3 regions of the Pectobacterium nicotianae genome follow, and region 2 is predicted to be linked to each of the others. Evidence: predicted binding sites of a transcription regulator. Region 2 holds the regulator's gene; each other region holds the start of a gene.
The links. Region 2 encodes CRP, which controls carbon source genes, mostly activating them, when cyclic AMP is high. Its sites were predicted from a motif close to ATGTGANNNNNNTCACAT; they were not measured.

Region 1 (2,206 bases), 2.2 Mb from region 2:
GTAAACCATATCCCAAAATGGTTTTTCGGATACGGATGCCAATCTTATGCTCTAGTTTCTTGATAATGGTATCGATAGCGCCCTGAAAGCCAGGAGTATACTCATGGGTATAGCCTTCAGAGCATAAAATGATCACGCTGTTTTGTTCTGCGATTTTCTCCCGAATACATTGTGATAATTTATCAATATCCCACGGTGATTCTGGAATGAGTGCGATGTCTGCATTGCTCTTTAATGCCGCCTGCAAGGTTAATTCGCCACAATATCCACCGAGTAATTCAATCATGAACACCCGGCCTTGTAATCCCCGGCCTGTATTTCGTAATTTCTCTACTTCACTCATTACTTGCTCGCAGGCGGTAGAAAAACCAATCGTATAGCTATTCCCTGAAATGTCATTATCAATCGTCATGCCTACGCCATAGCAATGAATGCCATAGTGACTGAGTTTTTTTAAAAATTGAAATGAGCCATCTCCGCCAGCCATAATGAGCGCGTCGAGTTTTTGCTTTTGAATGTTTTTGACGATTTGTTCATAGTCTGTTTTTCTACACTTTCCGGTTTTTCTCCCTGAAGTAATCAGGGGCATTGCCGAGATGGAATAATCCACTAAATCGCGGCGAGTGAGGACTTTACAGCAGTTATCGATAAGGCCATTAATTCCACCATCGAAAATGACGATGTCAGAGGCAGTCATTCTATTCACCTGAAAGATGAAGTTATTTATTCCGCTAACGTCGCCGCCGCTAATGACTAATCCAATTTTCATCGTCGCCCTCTGGAAATATGAATAACCACTGTGTGAACACAATGTTATTAAACTGATAAGGCGTTTTTTTGATGAATGTCGCAAATTTGTATTTAATTACTGGGCTAAGTGTCTTGACAGTGATGTTGATTATTCGATTGATGTGATGAATATCACGATTTAAAAATAAGCAATCCAACTAACTTATTAATTAACCTGGACTTTAACATTTCCCCCTTTTTTATTTTTATTATGCTTTTCAGCTAAAAAACGAATACGTATTTTGTGAATGATTTCACAGTTATTTTGTTACGATCCCAATGGAGAAGCAGCGGATCGAAGAGATAACAATAGATAAATGTTATCGTCGAGATTGGTGACAATTCCTTCCCAAATGCTAGAGTAGTCTTCAGTTTTACCTTTTAACTAGTGTTTTATTCCATTAAATAAGCATTTTTCCAGTAGATTAGACGGTCTTTAGCGGAGAGAAAGGGAGAGCGGTAGCATGCGGGTTGTGATTCTGGGAAGTGGCGTCGTTGGTGTAAGTACCGCCTGGTATCTTGCGCAGGCAGGGCATGATGTTACCGTGATCGACAGGCAGCCGGAGCCCGCGTTGGAAACCAGCGCCGGAAATGCCGGACAGATTTCCCCCGGCTATGCCGCACCTTGGGCTGCGCCGGGAATACCGCTGAAAGCGATAAAGTGGATGTTTCAGCGTCATGCTCCGTTGGCCATCCGGCCGGACTTCACGGCAGCACAACTGTGCTGGATGTGGCAAATGTTGCTCAACTGCGACGCGCGCCACTATAAAACGAATAAAGCGCGGATGGTGCGTCTGGCGGAATACAGTCGCGACTGTCTGCAAGCGCTGCGGCGAGATACCGGTATCCAATACGAGGGTCGGCAAGGTGGAACGCTGCAACTGTTCCGCACTGAGCAGCAGTATGAAAACGCGACACGCGATATCGCCGTGCTGGAAGAGGCTGGCGTACCGTATCAACTGCTGACGCGTTATGAGTTGGCCTCGGTGGAACCTGCGCTGGCACACGTGGCGGGAAAACTGACTGGCGGGCTGCGTTTACCGCATGATGAGACCGGCGACTGTCAGCTGTTCACTCGCCAACTGGCGGCGATGGCTGCCGATGCCGGTGTCACCTTTAAGCTGGGGCGTAACGTTCGCCAGTTGCGGGTGGAAGGGCAAAGCGTCACGGGCGTCCAATGTGACGATGAAATGATCGTGGCAGATGCCTATGTGATGGCCTGCGGCTCCTATTCCACCGGATTACTGCGTCAGTGGTTCGATATTCCGGTTTATCCGCTGAAAGGCTATTCACTGACGATTCCGCTGGCGGATGACGCTTTTGCACCGGTTTCTACCGTACTGGATGAAACCTATAAAATAGCGATTACTCGCTTTGATCGTCGCATTCGCGTCGGAGGCATGGCAGAGGTCGTGGG
Region 2 (2,206 bases):
ACTGGCAAACTATTCAGCTACATGCACTACGGCATTACGCCGGATATTCTCACAACGGCTAAAGCACTGGGCGGTGGTTTCCCAATTAGTGCAATGCTGACGACGGAAGAGATCGCATCGGCCATGACGGTTGGGGTACACGGCACCACCTATGGCGGCAACCCGCTGGCCTGTGCGGTGGCGGAAGCCGCGCTGGATATTATCAATACGCCAGAAGTGCTGTCAGGCGTGGCGGATCGCCACGATCGCTTTGTCAGTGAGCTTGAGAAAATCAATCAGCAGTTCGGTGTATTCGAACAGGTTCGCGGTATGGGTTTGCTGCTGGGTGCAGAACTGAAACCGCAATGGCATGGTCGTGCGGGCGAGTTTCTGGCGGCGGCAACGTCTCAGGGGCTTATGGTGCTGATGGCTGGGCCGAATGTGATCCGCTTTGTACCGTCGTTGATCATTGATGAAGATGATATTGCGCAGGGGATGGCGAAATTCGCTAAAGCCGTCGCGCAGGTCGTTAACGCAGCAAACTGATTACGTTACGCCATAAAAAAACGTAGGGAACGTTTTTCAACGTCGCTTGCGACGGCCCGTTAGGGTGGCGGCCAGGGATGGCACGCCATAAAAAAACGCAGGGAACGTTTTTCAGCGTTGCGTTAGCAACGACCCGTAGGGTGGTGAGCAGGAAGCTCGCCATAAAAAAAGCGTGAGGCCGAGGCTTCACGCTTTTTTATTGGTAGGGTACAGCGACAGGGGCTTAGCGAGTGCCGTAAACGACAATCGTTTTACCGTGTGCAGAGATCAGGTTCTGGTCTTCTAACATTTTCAGAATGCGGCCCACGGTTTCACGCGAGCAGCCAACGATTTGCCCAATTTCCTGACGGGTAATTTTTATTTGCATGCCATCTGGATGCGTCATGGCATCAGGTTGTTTGGCCAGGTTGAGTAGGGTTTGGGCAATACGGCCGGTCACATCAAGGAAGGCGAGGTTGCCGACTTTCTCAGAGGTAACCTGAAGTCTGCTGGCCATTTGCGCAGACAGACGCATGAGGATATCCGGGTTAACCTGGATGAGCTGGCGGAATTTTTTATAGGAAATTTCAGCCACTTCACAGGCAGTTTTTGCCCGCACCCAGGCGCTGCGCTCCTGACCTTCTTCAAACAGGCCGAGCTCGCCGATAAAATCGCCCTGATTGAGGTAGGAAAGAATCATTTCCTTGCCTTCTTCATCTTTGATTAGCACTGCGACAGAGCCTTTCACGATGTAGTAAAGCGTTTCTGCTTTTTCACCTTGGTGAATCAGCGTGCTCTTCGATGGATACTTGTGAATATGACAATGGGAAAGGAACCATTCGAGAGTTGGATCTGTTTGCGGTTTGCCGAGAACCATTCGCTATCATCCTCTGTTGTAATTCACTGCGCAAATTACAGGGGTCAGAGTTCCCTGTACGGCGTGTTTAACTGCTAAAAAAATAAAATTCAGTCTAGGCAGAATGACGTCAGGGAATATACTGAAACCACTGTACCCTTTATTTTCCGGTTGCTGCCTTGCCGCACCGTAAACGTGGCTGGGGTATGTCTGGCCAGGTCATCATCTTCTTCGTTTCTGGGTTTGTCCAGAAAAGGTCTATTCTATTTTCGTTTTAACACAGCTTTAAGGACGTGTCTTGTGTTGTCTCGCTTCAGCATGACAAAGCGCTGATTAACGCTGGTTTTTGTACAGTAACGGTATAAATTTTCAAAAAATTTTTAGTGGAGAGGCATCATGCAGGCACGGGTAAAATGGGTTGAAGGCTTAACGTTTTTGGGCGAATCCGCATCAGGACATCAGATATTGATGGACGGCAATTCCGGTGATAAAGCGCCCAGTCCGATGGAAATGGTGCTGATGTCTGTGGGGGGATGCAGTGCGATTGATGTGGTATCGATTCTGCAAAAAGGCCGCAACGATGTAGCGGATTGTGAAGTGAAATTAACGTCAGAGCGTCGGTCTGACGCGCCGCGTTTATTTACCCACATCAATCTGCATTTTATCGTGACGGGAAAAGGATTGACCGACAAAGTTGTTGAACGAGCCGTCGCACTGTCGGCGGAAAAATACTGCTCTGTGGCACTGATGCTGGGTAAAGCCGTTGAGGTAACGCACAGCCACGAAATTAGAGTACTGGAATAATCCCTTTCTCTGGGCACTCATTCTGGTCACTTAAGCCTGTTA
Region 3 (2,206 bases), 500 kb from region 2:
CGTCCATACCCGGCAGGCTGAGATCGAGCACCACCGCATCATAGGGGGCCGCCTTCAATGCCGCTGCACCTGCTTTACCTTCCATAAACCAGTCGATATTAAAGCCCAGTTTGTTCAGCCCCGCTTTCAGGCCGTCGCCAATCAAGCGATCGTCTTCGATTAACAATATTCTCATGGCTGCCTCGCAGAGAATGCGCTGCTGTTGCGCTTATGCCTTTTCCGGTTTTATACGAAATAGAGAGCCGGTGTGTACAGGTCAAATCGCTGAAACTGGGCAATATCCGGCAATATAAAAAAACAACAATGCGAAAGTTGCTTCCTTAAGATTCTGTTAAGAACGGTTTGTTTTAATCCTTATCGAAGACCGATTACTCCCGCAGGTTGACTGCGAAACGACAGGCAAATAAGGAAGGTAAATATGAAAAAAGCAGCTGCGTTACTCGCCATTACCGCTCTGGTTTCTGCACCAGCATTTGCTGCACAAAGTGGCGGTGGTTTTGTCAATCCGGAAACACCAACCGTTGGTACACATCAAGGGGGATTCACCGATTCGCAGAGTTCCCTCACCACGGTAGATAAAGCTAAAGATTTGCGTGATGACACTTGGGTGACGCTGAGAGGGAATATTGAAAAACGGCTCGGCGATGAAAACTACCTGTTCCGCGATTCAACGGGCACGATGGAAGTCGAGATCGATCACAAACGCTGGAATGGCCAGATGGTTTCACCTACCGATAAAGTGGAAATTTCAGGCGAGTTGGATAAAGAATTCAACGCTGTCGGGGTAGATGTGAAGCAGATTCGTAAACTCTAACGTATTATCCTCTGTTCCCTATTGGCGGGCTGTTGCCCGCCATTTCTCTATTTATCAATCTCCTATAACGACCTCTCGTTACCTTTCTTTTTTTGTTAGCGAAACGTTTCGATGGTGATCACATTTTTTTTATCTCTTCATTGCCTTTCTTGCTTCTTTTTCTAGAATGTTATTAGCGAAACGTTTCGCTGGTGGGGTGATAAGATGAAAAAAGCAGCATTATTGAATTCAGATATTTCTTCCGTGATTTCTCGACTGGGGCATACCGATAGCCTGGTGATTGGCGATGCCGGTTTACCAATTCCTGAAACGACGACCCGTATCGATCTGGCGTTGACGCATAACGTGCCGACGTTTTTGCAGGTGGTTAGCGTTGTCACCAGCGAAATGCAGGTCGAGGCCGCTATTCTGGCGGAAGAAATAATTGAAAAGAACCCCGCAGTCCATGACGCATTACTCGATCAATTGAAGCAACTTGAACAACACCAGGGAAACTCAATTGCATTGCACTATGTTAGCCATGAAGAATTTAAAACCCAAAGCGGCAAAAGCCGGGCCATCATTCGCAGCGGAGAGTGCTCTCCGTATGCCAATGTCATCCTTTGTGCTGGCGTAACGTTCTGAGGCATCAATGCAACCTTTACTGCAACTGCAAGGCATCACGAAATCTTTTCCCGGCGTTAAAGCGCTTTCCGGTGCGGCACTCAACGTCTATCCGGGAAAAGTGATGGCGCTGGTGGGCGAGAACGGTGCGGGCAAGTCCACCATGATGAAAGTTCTGACCGGGATCTATCGTAAAGATGCTGGCAGCATTCATTTTCTGGGGAAAGAGGTCGATTTCAGCGGGCCGAAAGCGTCCCAGGAAGCAGGTATCGGTATTATCCATCAGGAACTTAACCTGATTCCCCAACTCACGATTGCCGAGAATATCTTCCTTGGTCGTGAATTTACCAACCGCTTCGGTCGTATCGACTGGAACAAGATGTATGCGGAAGCCGATAAGCTGCTGAAACGCCTTAATCTGCGCTATGACAGCCGTCGTATGGTCGGGGATTTATCGATTGGCGATCAGCAAATGGTAGAAATTGCCAAGGTGCTGAGCTTTGAATCGAAAGTCATCATCATGGATGAACCGACCGATGCCCTGACAGATACTGAAACCGCTTCGTTATTCAGCGTGATCAAAGAGCTGCAATCTCAGGGATGCGGCATTGTCTATATTTCCCACCGTCTGAAAGAAATCTTTGAAATCTGCGATGACATTACCGTGTTCCGCGATGGTCAGTTTATCGGCGAGCGTCCGGTCAGTGATTTAGAGGAAGATACGCTGATTGAAATGATGGTCGGTCGTAAGCTGGAAGATCAGTACCCACGTTCGAATAAAGTGCCGGG

Region 1: the regulator CRP is predicted to act here: its motif matches at 910-927, upstream of MYB54_RS11770 (6-phosphofructokinase).
Region 3: the regulator CRP is predicted to act here: its motif matches at 921-938, upstream of rbsD (D-ribose pyranase).

The regions. Positions count from the first base shown of each region.
Region 1 covers NZ_CP096821.1:2,613,368-2,615,573, reverse strand. The annotation lists gene MYB54_RS11770 (6-phosphofructokinase) at 1-769, opposite strand, end outside; gene MYB54_RS11765 (D-amino acid dehydrogenase) at 1,254-2,206, shown strand, end outside.
Region 2 covers NZ_CP096821.1:437,074-439,279, forward strand. The annotation lists gene argD (bifunctional acetylornithine/succinyldiaminopimelate transaminase) at 1-525, shown strand, start outside; gene crp (cAMP-activated global transcriptional regulator CRP) at 749-1,381, opposite strand; gene MYB54_RS01865 (OsmC family protein) at 1,757-2,164, shown strand.
Region 3 covers NZ_CP096821.1:4,868,646-4,870,851, reverse strand. The annotation lists gene qseB (quorum sensing response regulator transcription factor QseB) at 1-175, opposite strand, end outside; gene MYB54_RS21675 (YgiW/YdeI family stress tolerance OB fold protein) at 419-814, shown strand; gene rbsD (D-ribose pyranase) at 1,019-1,438, shown strand; gene rbsA (ribose ABC transporter ATP-binding protein RbsA) at 1,446-2,206, shown strand, end outside.